Regions from separate parts of the Agarivorans albus genome, predicted to be linked through region 1. Evidence: predicted binding sites of a transcription regulator. Region 1 holds the regulator's gene; each other region holds the start of a gene.
What was found. The regulator FNR, encoded in region 1, switches genes on or off when oxygen is low (the NO sensors DNR and NnrR bind a similar motif). The targets are predictions, from matches to a motif close to TTGATCTAGATCAA.
Positions count from the first base shown of each region.

Region 2: K5620_RS09200 (universal stress protein) is a predicted target of FNR. The motif match lies at 1,997-2,010, and genes of this name have one in related genera.
Region 3: gltA (citrate synthase) is a predicted target of FNR. The motif match lies at 1,892-1,905, and genes of this name have one in related genera.

Region 1 covers NZ_AP023032.1:2,361,653-2,364,937, forward strand. The annotation lists gene K5620_RS10840 (heavy metal translocating P-type ATPase) at 1-724, shown strand, start outside; gene ccoS (cbb3-type cytochrome oxidase assembly protein CcoS) at 721-894, shown strand; gene K5620_RS10850 (sulfite exporter TauE/SafE family protein) at 878-1,543, shown strand; gene fnr (fumarate/nitrate reduction transcriptional regulator Fnr) at 1,612-2,358, shown strand; gene uspE (universal stress protein UspE) at 2,494-3,285, shown strand, end outside.
Region 2 covers NZ_AP023032.1:2,005,602-2,008,886, reverse strand. The annotation lists gene K5620_RS09205 (polysaccharide lyase family 7 protein) at 203-1,261, shown strand; gene K5620_RS09200 (universal stress protein) at 1,462-1,896, opposite strand; gene K5620_RS09195 (cellulase family glycosylhydrolase) at 2,315-3,285, shown strand, end outside.
Region 3 covers NZ_AP023032.1:2,716,364-2,719,648, reverse strand. The annotation lists gene K5620_RS12210 (DUF2947 domain-containing protein) at 7-483, shown strand; gene gltA (citrate synthase) at 554-1,825, opposite strand; gene sdhC (succinate dehydrogenase cytochrome b556 subunit) at 2,224-2,604, shown strand; gene sdhD (succinate dehydrogenase, hydrophobic membrane anchor protein) at 2,598-2,939, shown strand; gene sdhA (succinate dehydrogenase flavoprotein subunit) at 2,945-3,285, shown strand, end outside.

The DNA of each region.
Region 1 (3,285 bases):
CTTCAGCGAATACCAAGGTTACGCTGCAACTAATATTGAGCACCATACTGGCTTAGGTTTGAGTGGAGAAGTAGACGGTAAAAAGTTGAAACTAGGTAAAGCTTCCTTTTGTGGTCAAGCTGCTGAGCCAATAGCCGGAATGCTCGAGTTGGTGTTAATGGTCGAAGATAAGTTGGCTGCTAGGGTTTATCTTTCAGATACCATTAAAAAGGACGCTGTTAGTTTTTCACAGGGTTTAAAGGCGCGAGATATTTCACTTTCTATGTTAACTGGGGATGACTCCGCGCAGGTGGAATATGTTGCAAAACAGTTACATATCACTGACATTGCTAGCGGCGCTTTACCCCAACAAAAACTCGAAGTAGTTAAAACTAAAACGCAAAACTCCCCCCACCTATTAATGCTTGGTGATGGAGTAAACGACGGTCCAGTTTTGGCCGCCGCACCGCTTTCGGTTGCTATGGGTTTGGGCACCGACATCGCTAAATCAAGTGCTGACGCTGTGTTGTTGGGTAGCAAGCTTTCTACTTTGCTCACCGCCATGGATCTCGCCAAAAAGACTAAAAAGATTATTGCTCAAAACCTCGCATGGGCCTTAGGGTATAATGCCTTAATATTGCCCTTAGCAGTGGCTGGAATTGTTACTCCTTATATGGCTGCTATCGGTATGTCATTATCGTCTTTAGCGGTACTCACTAATTCCTTAAGGTTAAACAAGCAATGAGTATTATATTTGTCTTGATCCCCATCGCCCTGATCTTTGTATGTGTAGGAATTGGTATATTTTTCTGGGCTGTTAAAAGCGAACAATTTGAAGATTTAGACCGCCAAGGTATCAACATTTTGTTTGATGATAAGAACAAAACCAAACAAGACAATGATCCTACAGACTGATTTTGTAGCAGCTTTTATCACCGGCTTATTAGGCGCCACACACTGCATAGCAATGTGTGGCGGCATCGCATGCATACTAGGTTCTCGTGCTAATAACTCTTCCAATAAACTTTTAGTAAGTATCGGTTTTAACCTAGGTCGGATCCTAAGCTACTCTATTGCCGGCGCTATTGTTGCTGGTTCCATACAAGCAATTAGCCAAGTTCATCAATCGTTTTATATGCTAGTAGCTTTACAATGGTTCGCAGCGATAATGCTCATTTTACTGGGTATCCACCTTACTCGATGGTGGTCAATTCTCACGCCAGTGGAACAACTTGGCAAAGGTTTGTGGTCAAAGGTGCAGCCTAAAGCAAGTAAGATGTTGGCACTGCAACACCCAGCAGCCAGTTTACCATTAGGCATGTTATGGGGTTGGCTACCTTGCGGTTTGGTTTATTCAACATTGGTATTAAGTGCTAGCCAGGCTCATTGGCTAAACGGAGCGGGCGTGATGTTTAGTTTTGGTTTAGGTACGTTTAGTGTGATGCTGTTAGCCGTATTACTGGGCCAGCAACTAACTAAACTAATGACAAATCGCGTATTACAAGTTTGTTCTGGACTGAGTGTTTTGAGTTTAGGGATCTACCAAGTTGTTACATTGTTGTAGCAATAGATCTAGAAAATTTATTACATAAAGAGTAGAATTGCCTCGAACTCCTATAGCATAGTTTGAGTATGAGCATTAACCCAAAAGCTAGTCAAAGAATCCAAACTGGTGGTTGTGAAATTCACTGCCAAGATTGCAGTATCGCCCAGTTATGTATCCCTTTCTCTCTTAATGAGACCGAGCTAGATCGCTTAGATAGCATTATCGAGCGTAAAAAGCCTATTCAGAAAGGCGAAGAAATATTTGCTGCAGGCGATAAGCTAAAAAGCTTATACGCCATTCGCTCAGGTACAATTAAGTCCTACACCATTACTGAACAAGGTGATGAACAGATCACCGGTTTTCACTTAGCTGGCGACCTAGTTGGCTTTGATGCCATTAACAGCCAAGAGCACCCTAGTTTTGCTCAGGCACTTGAAACATCAATGGTATGTGAAATTCCTTTCGACACCATGGATGAATTGTCTGCCACAATGCCTAAGTTACGCCGTCAAATGATGCGCTTAATGAGTAATGAAATTGTTGCAGACCAAGAAATGATTTTGCTACTAAGCAAAAAGAATGCAGAAGAACGTTTAGCTGCCTTTATTTACGGTTTATCACAACGCTTTTCGGAGCGAGGTTTTTCTCCAAGAGAATTTCGTCTGACTATGACTCGTGGTGATATCGGTAATTATTTAGGGCTAACTGTAGAAACCATTTCCCGTTTACTTGGTCGTTTCCAAAAAGCAGATATGATTGCAGTAAAAGGTAAATACATTTCAATCACTGATCGTGATGCACTACGCCAACTAGCTGGTACTAAACAAAGCTAAGTACCTAATAACACTGACCTGATTTACATCAATCTATCGAAAGAAATCTAGGTCAGTGTTAACTATATCTAATTTATTCCTACCAAATTAAGCTAAAGTTAAGTAGCTATTCCAGAAGATTCTAGGAGCTGCTTTATGATTAAGTATCGTAATATTTTAGTGGTCATCGACCCTCTTCACGACACCCAGGCGGCCTTGTCTCGTGCTGTTTTTCTTGCGCAGAAAGAAGACAAAGCAAAAATCAAAGCTCTACTTACTATTTACGACTTTTCTTACGAGATGACATCCATGTTATCTGGAGAAGAGCGCGAAGCTATGCGTTCAGGAGTGATAGAAGAACGTAATGTTTGGCTAAATGAAGTAATAGCTGCAACAAACACTGCTGGGATAGAAATAGAAACCAAAGTAGTTTGGAACAATCGCTTATACGAAAGTGTCATTGAAGAAGTTCTCGACTTTGGTCACGACCTAGTCGTTAAAGCGACACACCCGCACCCTACTTTACAGTCGATTATTTTTACCCCGAACGATTGGCATATTTTGCGTAAATGCCCCACTCCAGTGTTAATGGTAAAAGAACATGACTGGCCAACCGAGGGTAAAATTGTTGCTGCGATCCACGCAGGAGCAGAAGATGAAGAGCACCACAAATTAAACGAGCGAATCGCTAACGAAGCAAAAGACCTAAGTAAGTTGCTAGACGCAAATTTACATGTGGTAACTGCCTATCCTGCAGCACCGGTAAATATTGCGATAGAGCTGCCAGACTTTGATCCGCTTAAGTACAATAAGAACGTCATGGAGTTTCATAAAACCGCGCTTAACAAATTTGTTGAAGAACAATTTGAGCAAGTGGTCACCACACACCTTGAGGAAGGTTTACCTGACGATGTAATCCCTGAAGTAGCAAACGAGATAGATGCAGAA
Region 2 (3,285 bases), 360 kb from region 1:
GCGAACATTGCGCAGTGAACCAAACTGTTTCCATCCCACAAACTGTGATGTACAGCAAAATTTATAAATGAAACTCTCAAAAACAAAGAGCAATATGAATAATTGCCAAGGTCATCATATTTAATAATACAATAGTATTATAACGTTTCCCTGTTCACGAAAACTCCGTCTACGAGTTACATTTAACTAACAGGGAACTATCATGAAAAAGATTTATGTCGCTTGTGCCGTAGCTGCACTGTTTGCAGGTACAGCTGGCGCAGCTGGCGCAGCTGGCGCAGCGAATACACCGACCAATTACCAGCTTGAATTGATGTCGAAGCTGGATGCCTCTAAAGCCCCGGCGCAAAACTTCGAAATGCGTAAGTGGAAAATTAACTTACCCTACCCTGATACCAAGCCTGAGCGCGAAGGTAAAACCATGGAAGTGTATGCATCTCAACTAAACGATGCAGAAAATCCGTTCTCACATCCAGAATGGTTTTACACCAACGCTGAAACTGGCGCCATGGTATTTAAAGTACCTAATGAAGCCGTGACTACTCCTAACAGTAAAAACGCTCGTAGTGAATTACGCGCAATGTTAAACGTGAACTTACCTACTGGGTATAAAGATCCAAGCACCAATTTTGTATTGGCTTCTCACGACAATGCGGCAGCTTACGGCTCTATTGGCGGACGCATGAGCGCAGCCTTAAGTGTTGACCATGTAAGCCTAAGTGGTAACGATGCAAAAATGGGTGCTCACTCGGTGGTTATTGGCCAGATCCATGGTTCAAATAATGAACCTTTAAAGATCTTCTTCCGCAAATTGCCAAACCATGAGCATGGTTCGCTATTCTGGAACTATGAAATTAATCCTAAAGACAAGAAAGACCGTTTCGATATTCCTCATAACATCTTCGGCCAGTACAACTTAACCAAAGACGATAAAGATCCAGTTGGCGGCATCAAGCTGGGTGAATTGTTCTCTTATGACGTTGATATTGTTGACAACATAATGAACCTCACATTTACCAAAAACCCAGGTGAAGCCAATGAGCAAGTTGTCACGTATAAGGTTAACTTAGCTGAACCTAACTCTGCTTCAGACTTAGATACCAGCTACGCGCAAGATTGGATGTACTTTAAAGCAGGTGCTTACAACCAGTGCAATATCAAACCTAAAACCAATACTTGGAGCTCGGGCTGCAGCAATAATGGCTTAGATGCTGGTGATTACACACAAGTAAGCTTCTATAAACTTAACCTTATTCAATAAGGCTAAATAAGCAAACAACTCCGTTTATAAACACAAGCCCTTGGCATGAAAATGCCAAGGGCTTTTTAATCACAAGTAAAGCTATAACACTTAAGCCTTCGTCAACAATAAAGGCCTAAAAGCGTAGTAGAGAAGAGGCGTTAAACAAAGAAATACTCATCAGGCTTTAGTTACACCCGATGAGTATGATGCTTAACCGCTCACTGATCGATAGGTATAACCAGCAGATCTATCGAGACGTTATTAACCAGCTCATGATGTTTAGACGCTAAACGATGCCAGAACCCATTATCATGACCACATACGATTAAGTCAGCGCCTACCTCGGCCACTGTTTCATCTAAGCGGGCACTTAAATCACCTTGCATAACAAACTGGTTCTCAATGGTGTAATTAGTATCCACCACCAAGGCGTTAAGCTTGTTAGCAAACTCTTTAAGGCTAGGATGCATTGGTTCTATGGCGGCTAAATCAAGATCAATTAGCCCACTGAATGCTGAATCGTTAGCGCTTTCATCAACAAAAATCAGTGATACTTTTGCATCGAGTGGTTTCGCTAGCAGGATGACTTTATCGATTATTCGTCTGCTGTTTTCAGAGAGGTCGACGGCGACTAAAATGTGACGATAGCTCATGATGTGCTCCTCGTAGTTTATTTAATCACTTTAAGCTTAGCAGCGGAAATACGCCTTAGACGGACTTGGCGCACATGCCAAGGGAATATTTGAAGCTAACTTGAGCTTGGTCATTATTAGCTTCAAAACAATGTATTAGAGACAACATAAAACCAACATTACCGCTCGCTTAACAGCATTCATGGTTTAGTCTCCCTTTTTTTGACAAGTAGATAATTACTGTTAAGTGCTACACAGCTAGTTTCTCTTATTTATTCAGCGGCTTTGTGAGCAAGCTCATACTGACCATGAAACAACAAGAAATTTACCTATCTATTTCAGGCTGTTATGCGGCTTTCCAACTTTTTTACTTAGCTAACTCGGGTAGCATCATCTTTAAGTAAGTTGTTAACTTCACCCTCAAACGTGAGAGCCTAAAATGCCCGAATGTCGAACATACCACCGCTTCGCAGCTAAGCTGATTTTACTTGGTTTCATCTCGCCTTTTGCAGTTGCGGCCGACTGCGAGTACTCCATAACCAATCAATGGGACCAAGGCTTTCAGGCACAGGTGACCATTACAAATACCGATTCAACTAACATCGAGGGTTGGCAAGTTAATTGGCAATATCAACAAGGCTCTCAACTTAGCTCTAGCTGGAATACGGTTTTAAGTGGAGATAACCCATACAGCGCAAGTAACCTTTCGTGGAACGCGACTATAAAGCCAGGGGAGTCGGTTGAATTTGGTATTCAAGGAACCATGAACGGCAACAATGCGGAACAACCAGCGCTTACTGGTGATGTTTGCTCTAGTCAAACACCACCACCTCCCAGTGAACAACCTGCTATAACGGCTATAGACGCTGCAGCAGCAATGGGCACCGGCTTTAACTTAGGGCAAATGTTCGACAACCAACAACATGCGGCTACCCTAACCGAAGCTTCAGGAAAAATAGATGCTTATTACGAGCAAGGTTATCGTAATGTCAGAATTCCGATTAGTTGGACCATAGAGATATCAGGTTCAACCATTGCTAACGAATCAGGAAAAATAGACCTTAACAATGCTCGCCTTAAAGAGATAATAAAAACTGTCGACCATGCCCTAGCTTATGAAGATATGTTCGTAGTTATCAATGCTCACCATGAAGCCGTAATCAAAGACAATAGTGATGCGGTGATGTTAGAAACTCTGTGGACTGATATTAGTGCTCTATTTAAAGACCGCAGTAACCGCCTCATTTTTCAAATTTTAAACGAACCGCACTTAAGTAATAGCGAAGCCATGCTTCCGTCAAAGCTACGCCACATGACAGGTTTGGCATATAACAAGATCAGAGAACAGAGTCCAAATCGGATTGTTGTAATTGGTGGAAACCAATGGTTTGGCGCTCATGAGATGGCGCG
Region 3 (3,285 bases), 350 kb from region 1:
GAAGATATGAATTACATTCCCTTAAGTGAGCACAAAAAAGCTTGGATCTTTAGACGGGCTGATCTACCCATTAGCAGTGAAGATAGCGCTGCAATTAAACCTATGACCGAGTCTCGAGCGAATTTGTTATGGAAAGACCTTGTGAGTAAACAAGTTGATCACCCAGATTTTTTTCGTAAGGGTGATTGGGCCTTCAATCTAGAAACTTGGACTGGGCAGGGTAACTGGGAAGCTGTATGGGATAGCGAGCAACTTGCTTTACCTGAGGAGCTATTGATCCACTTAAACTGGCAAGATAATACAGTGGTTTATTATTGCAATGATCAACGAAACGTTATTGAAACGACTTGGTCGGTATTTAAGCGTTGCTGGAAAAACTTTTTGTTCATGGATGACGGAGCATTGTTAGTCGCTAAAAAGCGTAGCGAAGTTGCCCAATTCCTTGCCAACGGTAGTTATCAATTTGGCAATAAGCCTGCTTAGCGGTAGGTGAAGCGTTAATAAAAAACCGAAGCAAGTGCTTCGGTTTTTTTATGGCGCTAAGTAAGAAGTATTACTTGAACGGACGGTGCGGTTCGCCAGTGTATAACTGACGTGGTCGACCGATGCGTTGGGTCTCTTCTTCCATCATTTCTTTCCAGTGAGCTATCCAGCCAACTGTACGAGATAGCGCAAAGATTACAGTAAACATGCTTACTGGAATACCAATTGCCTTAAGAACAATACCTGAGTAGAAATCTACATTCGGGAATAGTTTTTTCTCTTTGAAATAAGGGTCAGAAAGCGCGATGCGTTCTAATTCCATTGCTACGTCTAGTAGTGGATCATCGATGTTTAATTCGTTGAGCACTTCATGACAGCTCTCACGCATTACTGTTGCGCGTGGATCGTAGTTTTTGTAAACGCGGTGACCAAAGCCCATTAAGCGGAATGGGTCATTTTTGTCTTTAGCACGTTCAATAAACTCTGGAATACGGTCTACTGAGCCAATTTCTTCTAACATTGTTAGACATGCTTCGTTGGCACCACCATGAGCAGGCCCCCACAAACAAGCAATACCAGCAGCAATACATGCAAACGGGTTAGCACCAGAAGAGCCTGCCAAACGCACTGTTGACGTAGAAGCGTTTTGTTCGTGATCAGCATGCAACGTAAAGATACGGTCCATTGCGCGTTCAACTACAGGGCTAACCTTATATTCTTCGGTTGGCACTGAGAACATCATATTTAAGAAGTTTGCTGCGTAGCTCAAATCGTTGCGAGGGTATACAAACGGTTGGCCTGCAGAATACTTGTAGCTCATTGCGGCTAAAGTAGGCATCTTAGAAATTAAGCGATAAGCTGCAATTTCACGATGGCGCTCATTAGAGATATCCATCGAGTCGTGGTAGAAGGCAGATAATGCACCCACTACACCTACCATGATCGCCATAGGGTGCGAATCACGACGGAAACCTTGGAAAAAGTGGATTAGCTGCTCGTGCACCATTGTATGGCGTGTAACAGTGGTTTTGAAGTTTTCGTATTGTTCAACGTTTGGTCGTTCGCCGAACAAAAGAATGTAACAAACTTCAAGGTAATCAGCGTGTTTTGCTAGGTCCTCGATTGAGTAACCTCGGTGTAACAAAATACCTTGCTCACCATCGATGTAAGTGATTTTTGATTCACATGAAGCTGTCGCTAAGAAACCTGGATCAAAAGTGAAATATCCTTTTTTTCCTAGTGTACGAACATCAATTACGTCATGTCCTGCTGTACCAGACATAATCGGCATCTCGTATGCCTCTTGGCCTGGCAGCGTTAGGGTGGCTTTATTGTCAGCCATAGCACGTCTCCCTTGCTTGTTCTAATTGTATTGTTTTTTGGATACAAAGCGCAGCACATTCTCACCTAGAACAAGGTCAAATGTCAATTGGCTCTGGTTGTGAAATATGGTGACTTATAGCGTATATGTTAAATTTTCGAATTAAGTTGGCTGTTTCGTTGCGCTAAATTAGCTAAATGAAGGAAATGTTAATTGTATTTGTATAATGTGGGCGTTATACTTTCCTCGAAGTATGGCGCTAGTCCGAGCATTTTTTGCGCAATATAAATGTGAGTTTTTATACTTTAGTCTTAATTTAGGCCTTAAGTTCACAAAATTAACATTATCGCAACTCGCTGCTCTGTCCAGAGCCTCACTTTATAACCATAATAATACTCAAGGACCTGAGTGGGCAGAGAATCGTGAAAACAAAACAAAGACCAGTAAACCTCGACCTACAAACCATCAGATTTCCCATTACCGCAATTGCGTCCATCTTGCATCGTGTTTCCGGTGTGATTACCTTTTTCGCTTTGGCTATTTTGTTAGGCCTACTTGCTGAATCCCTTCAATCAGCAGAAGGTTTTGCGAATGTGCAATCTATTATGGATAACTTCTTGGTGAAGTTAATCATATGGGCAAGCCTTACCGCGTTGATGTATCACATTGTTGGCGGAATACGTCACTTGATCATGGACATGGGCTATTGGGAAGAGCTAGATAGTGCATCATCTAGCGCTAAAATCTCATTCATTATCACTGCTGTACTGGCAGTACTAATGGGAGTAATCGTATGGTAACTAATGCTGCAACTTTTGGCCGTAGCGGTGTACATGACTTTTTGCTCATCCGCGCAACCGCCATTATTTTAACCCTATATACAATCTACTTACTTGGCTTCTTCGCATTTAACGATGTGACATATCAGTCTTGGAGTGGATTTTTTGCTTGGCTTCCAACCAAAGTATTCACCTTACTTGCACTTTTATCGATGCTGATCCATGCCTGGATTGGTTTATGGCAAGTGTTAACTGACTACGTGAAATGCACGGCATTGCGTGTTGGTTTACAGTTTTCTTTAACAGTTCTGGCGCTAATTTACGTAGCGACCGGCCTGTTTGTTATTTGGGGGTAAGTCGAGTGGCAATTTCTATTCGAGAGTTTGACGCCGTTGTAATCGGTGCCGGCGGCGCGGGAATGCGTGCTGCTTTACAGATTTCTGAAGAGGGCAAATCTTGCGCTCTAATTTCAAAAGTATTTCCAACCCGTTCTCACACTGTATCTGCTCAGGGTGGTATTACGGTTGCGTTAGGTAATTCGCACAAAGATAACTGGCAGTGGCACATGTACGATACCGTTAAAGGGTCGGACTACATTGGTGACCAAGATGCCATTGAATACATGTGTAATGTAGGTCCTGAAGTTATTATTGAACTTGAAAAGATGGGGTTACCGTTTTCTCGTTTTGATAATGGCTCAAT